Regions from separate parts of the Microbulbifer weihaiensis genome, predicted to be linked through region 1. Evidence: predicted binding sites of a transcription regulator. Region 1 holds the regulator's gene; the other holds the start of a gene.
The links. Region 1 encodes sigma-54, which starts transcription at its own class of promoters, with help from an activator protein. Its sites were predicted from a motif close to TGGCACANNNNTTGCNNT; they were not measured.
Positions count from the first base shown of each region.

Region 2: the regulator sigma-54 is predicted to act here: its motif matches at 1,997-2,014, upstream of galU (UTP--glucose-1-phosphate uridylyltransferase GalU).

Region 1 is NZ_JBLWFL010000005.1:294,813-299,155, reverse strand. It holds gene rapZ (RNase adapter RapZ) at 1-816, opposite strand, end outside; gene ptsN (PTS IIA-like nitrogen regulatory protein PtsN) at 889-1,350, opposite strand; gene hpf (ribosome hibernation-promoting factor, HPF/YfiA family) at 1,365-1,655, opposite strand; gene ACNKU7_RS07590 (RNA polymerase factor sigma-54) at 1,821-3,275, opposite strand; gene lptB (LPS export ABC transporter ATP-binding protein) at 3,497-4,222, opposite strand; gene lptA (lipopolysaccharide transport periplasmic protein LptA) at 4,288-4,343, opposite strand, start outside.
Region 2 is NZ_JBLWFL010000002.1:114,011-118,353, forward strand. It holds gene ACNKU7_RS04335 (hypothetical protein) at 1-127, opposite strand, end outside; gene gltX (glutamate--tRNA ligase) at 460-1,932, shown strand; gene galU (UTP--glucose-1-phosphate uridylyltransferase GalU) at 2,151-3,065, shown strand; tRNA gene ACNKU7_RS04350 (tRNA-Ala) at 3,229-3,304, shown strand; gene ACNKU7_RS04355 (ABC transporter permease) at 3,804-4,343, shown strand, end outside.

The sequences.
Region 1 (4,343 bases):
GCCGGAAAAAGTCTTCGCCAGCTGCTCCACCATATACACAGAGCGGTGGCGCCCGCCGGTGCAGCCTATGGCTACACAGGTATAACTGCGGTTGCTCTGTTGATAAGACGGCAGCCAGCGCTCCAGAAAGCGGGTGATATCCCGCTGCATTTCTTCTGTTTCTGTGTGTGAGCGAAGGAACTCTGCTACTTCCGGATCCAGCCCGGTCTTGTTGCGCAACTCGGCGATCCAATAGGGGTTCGGAAGGCAGCGCAGGTCAAACACCAGATCGGCGTCCACGGGTACCCCGTGTTTGAAACCGAAAGACTGGAACAGGATTGCCATGCCAGGGGAATCCTTGCCGACCACCCGTGATTTGACCTGGTCGCGCAGCTGGTGGAGGCTCAGGCTGCTGGTGTCGATCACCAGGTCTGCCATTGCCGCAAGCGGCGCCAGCAGCTCCTTTTCGCGATTGAGGGCCTCCAGCAAATGGGTACGGCTGTCGCTCAGTGGATGTTTGCGGCGGGTTTCACTGAACCGTTGCACCAGAACGGGGGAGCGGGCATCCAGATAGATAACGTCGCAATCCACGCCGCTATCCCGCAGTTCATTGATGACTTTGGGTGCCTGGCGCACATCGTGCCAGAGGTTGCGGGCATCAATACCGAGGGCGAGCTGGGTATTCTCCGCAGGAGGGTGTTCACCGACCCTGCGAATCAGTTCTGGTAGCAGGCTGGCAGGGAGGTTGTCGATACAGTTGAAACCGACATCTTCCAGTAGTTGCAGTGCCGAGCTTTTGCCTGACCCGGAGCGACCACTGATGATAACCAGACGCATGAAACAAGCGCTCCTTGCTGCTTGAGTGGACCGCCGGGAGCTTTCAGGGCTCAGCCGGCTGAGTAGTCGTCATTATGCCGCGGCAGCGCTGTTAATGGCCAGTGCGTATAGATCATCACTGGACGTGGCTGCGCGCAACTTGTCCCGCACCCGGCTGTCACTGAACAGGGTAGCGATTTCTGCCAGCGTATCGAGATGTTCCTGATCCGAGTCCTCAGGCACCAGGAGGGCAAACAGCAGGTCGACTGGCTGGCGATCGATGGCGTCGAAGTCCACCGCGGGTGATGTCGTGCAGAGAACGCCGATCGGGCGTTCGCAGCCCGGCAGGCGGCAATGGGGAATGGCAACGCCTTCGCCAATGCCGGTGGAGCCCAGGCGCTCGCGGGCAACCAGCTGGTTGAATACGGTATCGGAGTCGAGCTCGGGGTATTGTTCCGCGATTGCCTGGGCAATGTTCAGTAACAGTTTTTTCTTGCTGCTCCCCGCCAGGTGGCAAAGACTCAGGCGGGGAGAAAGTAAGGCTTCCAATGTCATAGCGTGCTGGAGTTCTAGCGGTGACTGCGTAACTTCTCTTTATGTTTGAGGAGCTGTCGGTCCAGTTTGTCGGTCAATGAGTCTATCGCAGCATACATGTCTTCGGACTCCGAATCGGCAAATACATCCCGTCCGTTCACGTGTACACGCGCTTCGGCCTTCTGGATGAGTTTGTCGACGGACAGTATCACCTGCGTATTGGTAATCAGATCATGGTGGCGGGAGAGTTTTTCCAGTTTATTCAGACAGTAGTCGCGAATGGCCGGAGTAACGTCTACATGATGGCCACTGATGTTGATCGGCATGGATTTCTCCTCATCGGTTTCAACACAATGGGCCGCCCCCTTTTCAGGGCGGCAACCCTACTAGGAAGTGCGTCAGAATGGAAGGATACACTCAAAGTATGGGCGTTGGTTGTCCAGAAAGTGTTCAAAACTGGCTTGGAATCGCTTGAATAGTGACTATAGCCTTTAAACCAGTCTCTTTCTTTCACTGGAGGAGGGAATTCCCATGGATTCCCGGTATTTGGCAACCGTGCGGCGGGCGACCTGAATTCCCTGCTTGTCGAGCTCCTGGGTGATTTTGTTGTCGGACAGGGGCTTGCGGGGCACTTCTGCATCGATCAGCTTGCGGATCAGTGCCCGAATCGCGGTGGAAGAGGCGTCTTCGCCGGAGTCCGTGCTCACATGGCTGGAGAAAAAGTACTTCAGCTCGAACACGCCACGAGGGGTAAGCATGTATTTTTGCGTGGTCACCCGGGAGATGGTCGATTCGTGCATACCGATGGTTTCGGCAATATGAGCCAGCACCATGGGTTTCATGGCTTCCGGGCCCTGCTCGAAGAAGCCCTGCTGTTTTTCCACGATACAGCTGGCCACCTTGAGCAGCGTCTCGTGGCGGCTCTGCAGGCTTTTCAGGAACCAGCGGGCTTCCTGCAGGTTATCCCGCAGGTAGTTGTTTTGGCTGGAATTGTCCGCCCGCTTGATCAGCGCGGCGTAGCTGTCGTTGATCCGCAGCTTTGGTGTGGTTTCGGGATTGAGCTCCACTACCCAGCGCTGTTCCCTGCGACTGACAATTACGTCGGGAATGACATATTGGGGCTCGTCTCCACCAAATGCCTCTCCGGGATAGGGGGTAAGCGTCTGGATCAGGCGCATAACCTCACCCAGCTGCGCTTCACTCAGGCGGGTGCGACGGCTCAGCTGGCGAAAGTCGCGCTTGCCCAGCAAATCCAGGTACTGGCCGACCACGGTCAGGGCCTGAGCAAGCCAGGGAGTCTGTTCCGGTAGTTGCCGCAGTTGCAGCAGCAGGCTTTCCCGCAGGTCGCGGGCGCCGCAACCAACCGGCTCAAATTGCTGGATGGTCTTGAGAACCGCGAGCACCTCATCTTCATCCACGGAGAGTCCTTCAGCGAGATCTTCAAGGCTGCTGTCGAGGAACCCGTTGGGCGCGATGGCGTCGATCAGTGTTTCGCCGATGCGCTTGTCTTCATCAGACAGCGGAGTCAGGTTCAGCTGCCACTGCAGGTGATCTTGCAGGCTTTCGGAGGCGGCGTTGCGCTGTTCGAATGCAAAGTCTTCGGATTCGCCACCGGAATAGCTGGAATTGGTGTAAATGTCGTCCCAGCGGGTGTCGACCGGGAGATCCTCGGGAATACTGTTGCTCCAATCGTCCTCGGCCTGTTCGCTGGACGTGCTCTCGCTGTTGGTGTCAGGCTGTTCACGATTGGATGGAGTGTTCTGATCCTGGTGGGTTTCACCACTGTGATCATCAAAGTCAGTTTCCAGTAACGGATTGCTGTCCAGTGCCGACTGTATTTCCTGTTGCAGGTCCAGCGTCGACAGTTGCAGCAGGCGTATGGCCTGTTGCAGCTGAGGCGTCATGGTTAGCTGCGTGCCGAGCTTTAACTGGAGTGACTGCTTCATCGGATAGGTGTTCGCAGAAAGTTCTGGCGCGATCAATTCGCCGAAAGCCTCGCTCTGGGAGCGGTGGCGTAAAACTCAAGTTCCGCAGACTACCCCGGCAAAACGGCGAACACAAGCAATAAGTGTGCCGAAAAAAGCGGCGTATTCAGTGATTTTCACAAGTTTTGTGATGCTGGTCTGTGAAAGCTGCTTCTTGGGGGGATGGGCAGCCCTCAATAGCCCTAAATTGTGAACTCGTGTCCCAAATAGACGTCGCGCACTTGGTTGTTGGCAAGGATCTCATCCGGTGCCCCGGAGGCGATGATGTGCCCCTCGCTGACGATGTAGGAGATTTCACAGATATCGAGGGTTTCGCGAACGTTGTGATCGGTGATAAGAACGCCGATACCCCGGTCTCGCAGGTGGCGAATGATCTGCTTGATATCGTTGACGGATATCGGGTCGACGCCGGCAAAAGGCTCGTCGAGCAGGACAAACGCCGGGTTCGTCGCCAGGGCCCGCGCTATCTCCACCCGGCGCCGCTCTCCGCCGGAGAGGGCCATGCCGAGACTGTCCCGGATGTGCTGGATGTTGAACTCGTTCAGCAGGGCTTCCAGTTGCTCATGGCGCTGTGCCCGATTCAGGTCTTTGCGGGTTTCGAGGATGGCGAGGATGTTGTCCTTTACCGTCAGGCGCCGGAAAACCGACGCTTCCTGCGGCAGGTAGCCGATCCCCTTGCGCGCACGGCCGTGCATCGACAGGCCGGTGATATCTTCGTCATCGATGAGCACCTGGCCCGCATCGGCCTGCACCAGGCCGGCAATCATGTAAAAGCAGGTGGTTTTGCCTGCGCCATTCGGTCCCAGCAGGCCGACGACCTGGCCGCTGCTGACACTGACAGATACGTCCTGGACGACTTTGCGCTTCTTGTATTGCTTGGCGAGGTGTAACGCTTTGAGCGTCGGCATAGTCACTTCCGAAATTCAGTCGGCTGGGGAAAGCCTGGATTATTCTTGCGCTGCTGGTGGCGGGGCTATTGCCCATTGTCCGCGTTGTCCGCGGGCTTGCTTTCCGGCTTCCAGATCATTT
Region 2 (4,343 bases), on a different contig from region 1:
GCTGGGGCAGGGTCAAGCTCACGGTGATATCGGTCTTGTCTGACTGCGCTGTAGTAACCTGCGCATTGGCATTTACTGCTGCAACGGCGATAGAAGCTGTAATCAGATAACGAACAAATGGTTTCATCTCTTTATCCCTAATCCTGAAAGTCATTCTTATATGGGGTATGGGGCACTGCTTTCCGCGCTGCGCCGTGTCGCCTATTCGAAGAAGTTGGCGTTTTTTTCCCCACTTTGGTCTTTCCAGACGCAATAATACTTATTTTGTGATCGGAGTCACGGATTTTGTTCGGCTGTCTATAGGTTCATATTTTGGGGATGCGTTTTAGGCATAAAAAGTCGCGAAAGGGAGGCCGGGCAACTTAATATTCTTGACCCTGTGCGCTAGTGATTCCGGGCGATATAATGCCGCGCCTCAAAGTCAGCCAATTGACCCAAACCAACCCTGTCAGGCGAATCATGACCGTAAGAACCCGTATTGCTCCTTCTCCCACCGGCGATCCCCACGTAGGTACCGCCTACATTGCCCTGTTCAATCAGTGCTTTGCGCAGGCCCAGGGCGGCCAGTTTATTCTGCGCATTGAAGATACGGATCAGGTTCGCAGCACCCCGGAGTCAGAGCAGGCCATTCTCGACAGCCTGCGCTGGCTTGGGCTCGAGTGGCAGGAAGGCCCGGATGTCGGCGGCCCCCACGGTCCTTATCGCCAGAGCGAGCGCGGCGACATCTACAAGAAGTACTGTGATGAGCTGGTGGCGAAAGGCCACGCGTTCCACTGCTACCGCACCGCCGACGAGCTTGAGCAGCTGCGCGCCGGCCTGCAGGAAGCGGGCCGCACCACATTGAAGCCCAGCGACCTGGCTCTGCCGGAAGAAGAAGTCGCCAAGCGCAAGGCGGCCGGTGAGCCCTACGTGGTACGTATGAACGTGCCGGAGAGCGGCACCTGCGTGATTGAAGACTTGCTGCGCGGCACCATCGAGATCGACTGGGCCCAGGTAGATGCCCAGGTACTGCTCAAGTCAGACGGCATGCCCACCTACCACCTGGCCAACGTGGTGGACGATCACCTGATGGAGATCACCCACGTCCTGCGCGGTGAGGAGTGGATCAACTCCGCGCCCAAGCACAAGCTGCTGTACGAATACTTCGGCTGGGAAATGCCGGTGCTGTGCCACCTGCCGCTGCTGCGCAACCCGGACAAAACCAAACTGTCCAAGCGCAAGAACCCGACCTCCATCCTCTATTACCAGCGCGCCGGCTTCATGCCGGAAGCCCTGCTGAACTACCTCGGCCGCATGGGTTGGTCCATGCCCGACGAGAGCGAGAAGTTCACCCTGGAAGAGATGCTCAAGCACTTCGACATCCAGCGGGTTTCCCTGGGCGGCCCGGTATTCGACGTGGAGAAGCTGAGCTGGCTCAACGGCCTGTGGATTCGCGAACTGGAAGACGCGGCCCTGGCGGATCGCCTGCAGGCCTGGCTGCTCAACCGCGAAAACCTGATGAAAGTACTGCCCCACGCCAAAGGCCGCATGGAGACCTTCGGAGACTTCGCCCCGCTGGTGAGCTTCCTGGCCGCCGGCAAGCTGCCGCTGACTGAAGCCAGCTTCGCCGACAACAAGCTGGACCTGGAAGAGCAGAAGAAAGTCCTGCAGTTCACCCTGTGGCGCCTGGAAGCCCTGCGCACCTGGAGCAAAGACGAGATCTTCGCGGCGGTGAAGGCGGTGTCCACGGCGATGGATATCAAGCTGAAAGACTTCAATGCCCCGCTGTTCGTCGCCGTCAGCGGTACCACCGCGTCCTTCTCAGTGATGGATGCGATGGATCTGCTGGGTGCAGACCTGAGCCGGGCGCGCCTGCGCCAGGCCATCGATGTGCTGGGTGGTGCTGGCAAGAAAGTGCTCAAGCGCTGGGAAAAGGAATACGCGTCCCTGTAATGCGCCACAGTCCCGGGCTCCGCCCGGGACTGATCGCGCAAAAGAAATGCCACATGCAATAAGGTGGCATTTTTTTTGCCTGTGCCTCTTAGTGAGACACAAACCGGCAAAGTTTGAATGCACGCCTGTGTGACACTTGTCTCATATGAGGGTTAGAATGCGGCAAAATCTGGAATTAATGGATTAACCAGGAAGTAACTTAAAAAAAAGGATAAAACATGACCAATGTTAAAAAGGCAGTGATCCCCGTCGCCGGTCTTGGGACCCGTATGTTGCCGGCCACCAAGGCCATCCCCAAAGAAATGCTGCCGATCGTGGACAAGCCGCTGATCCAGTATGTGGTCAACGAAGCAGTGGCGGCCGGGATCAAAGAGATCGTACTGGTTACCCACGCCAGTAAGAACGCGATCGAAAACCACTTTGACACCTCCTTCGAGCTGGAAGCCCAGCTGGAAAATCGCCTCAAGCGCCAGCTGCTGGATGAAGTCCGCTCCATCGTGCCCAAAGACGTGACGGTCATTTCCGTGCGCCAGGCGGAAGCCAAGGGCCTCGGTCATGCGATTTCCTGCGCGCGCCCGGTAGTGGGCGACAACCCGTTTGCCGTTTTGCTTCCGGACGTATTGATTGACCAGTACGCATCCGACCTGACCACCACCAACCTCGCCGCCATGGTACGCAACTTTGAGCAGACCAAGGCGAGCCAGATCATGGTCGAGTCCGTGGATTGGGAAGACGTCAGCAAGTACGGAGTGGTGGACTGCCTGGGGGCGGAGCTGCACGTGGGCAGCGTAGCCAAGATCGACGGTATGGTCGAAAAACCGAGTGTCGATGCGGCGCCGTCGAATATGGCGGTAGTAGGCCGCTACGTATTGCCAGCTGAAATCTGGGATTTGCTGGAAAAAACCCAGCCGGGGGCCGGCGGTGAAATCCAGCTGACCGACGCCATTGATGAACTGCTGAAAGTCCAGACCGTAGACGCCTACCGCATCGTGGGTCACAGCCATGACTGCGGTAACAAGCTCGGGTATATGAAAGCCCAGCTGGAATACGGCCTGCATCACGCGGAAGTGGGCGATGGCCTGCGCGAATACCTACTGGCGCGAAAGCCGCAGCGTGAAGAAGTCTCGGCTTAAGCGGCTTCGCAAAGTGGGCGCGGAAACATGCCTTGACTCCGCGTCCACAGATTTTGCTAACTATTTGATTAAAAAGTTGTTTTTTCTTGTTGACACCCGGGGGAGCGCTGTTAAAATGCGCCTCGCTTTCGGGGGAAACGCAAACACGAAAGCAACCCAATTTGGGGCTATAGCTCAGCTGGGAGAGCGCAACACTGGCAGTGTTGAGGTCAGCGGTTCGATCCCGCTTAGCTCCACCAAATACGAAAAAGGCCGCACTCTTTCGAGTGCGGCCTTTTTCGTATTTGGCAGAACTGCCTGTGATCGAGGCTTAGCTCCGGTTCACAAGGAGCCGCTTGCGGCGACGCAGAGCGCCGAAGGCGACCCCGAAGGGGTGAGCGAGCAGGGCTCGCGAATCATCCCGCGCAGATGAGCGTGAATTACCCAGCGAGGCTAAAAAGTGCGGCCTTTTCTGTTTCTGCTGAATTATTACTGGCCAGATTTGTGGGGGCTGTTTCCCCGTTGTCCTGCTGGTCACAGATTTTTCCGGAAAGCAGCCTCTTGTAGCTGAATTACGGATGATCGCGGAGAGGCTTTGAGGTAGAATTTTCTGCTTGCTTGCATAGACGTGCATCACATTTCCGAAATGTCGTATGTGAGCGCAGAGAAGGATCTCTTTGCAGGAATTTTCCCTTGACCGGGAGCCGCCTTGGGGGCCTGTTGGCGGTGATGTAATAAGAATCCAATAGATCAAATTCAATGTATCCAACCTTCCAGCGTAACCCGTGGCAGATCCAGCGAGATGTGATCCGCGCGCTCCTTATTCGCGAGATGAAGACCCGCTTTGGCAAGTGGCGTCTTGGCTACGCGTGGGTGCTGCTGGAGCCGGCGATGCATATCATGCTGCTCGCGGTCATCTTCAGTTTTGCCGGCGGGGAGTTTTATCCTGGTATACCCACCATGCTGTTCATGCTGGCGGGTATCGCCCCATTTATTGTTTTCAGCGAGTGCTTCAATAAGGGCTTGGCTGCGGTGGAGTCCAATCGCGGGTTGTTCAATTACCGGCAGTTGCGTCCGTTTGATGCGGTGCTGAGCCGGGTGCTGCTGGAATTCGCTATCTACCTGTTTAGCCTAGTGGCGCTGCTGGGCATCCTGGCTTGGTTTGGGGTAACCGCCCGTTTCAATGATTTCTTGCTGCTGGTGGTGGTCAACCTGCTGTTCTTCGGGTTTTGCCTGGGTATCAGTCTCACCATGTGCATTGTGGGCACTAAATTTCCCGAAGTGGCCAAGTTTGCGCCC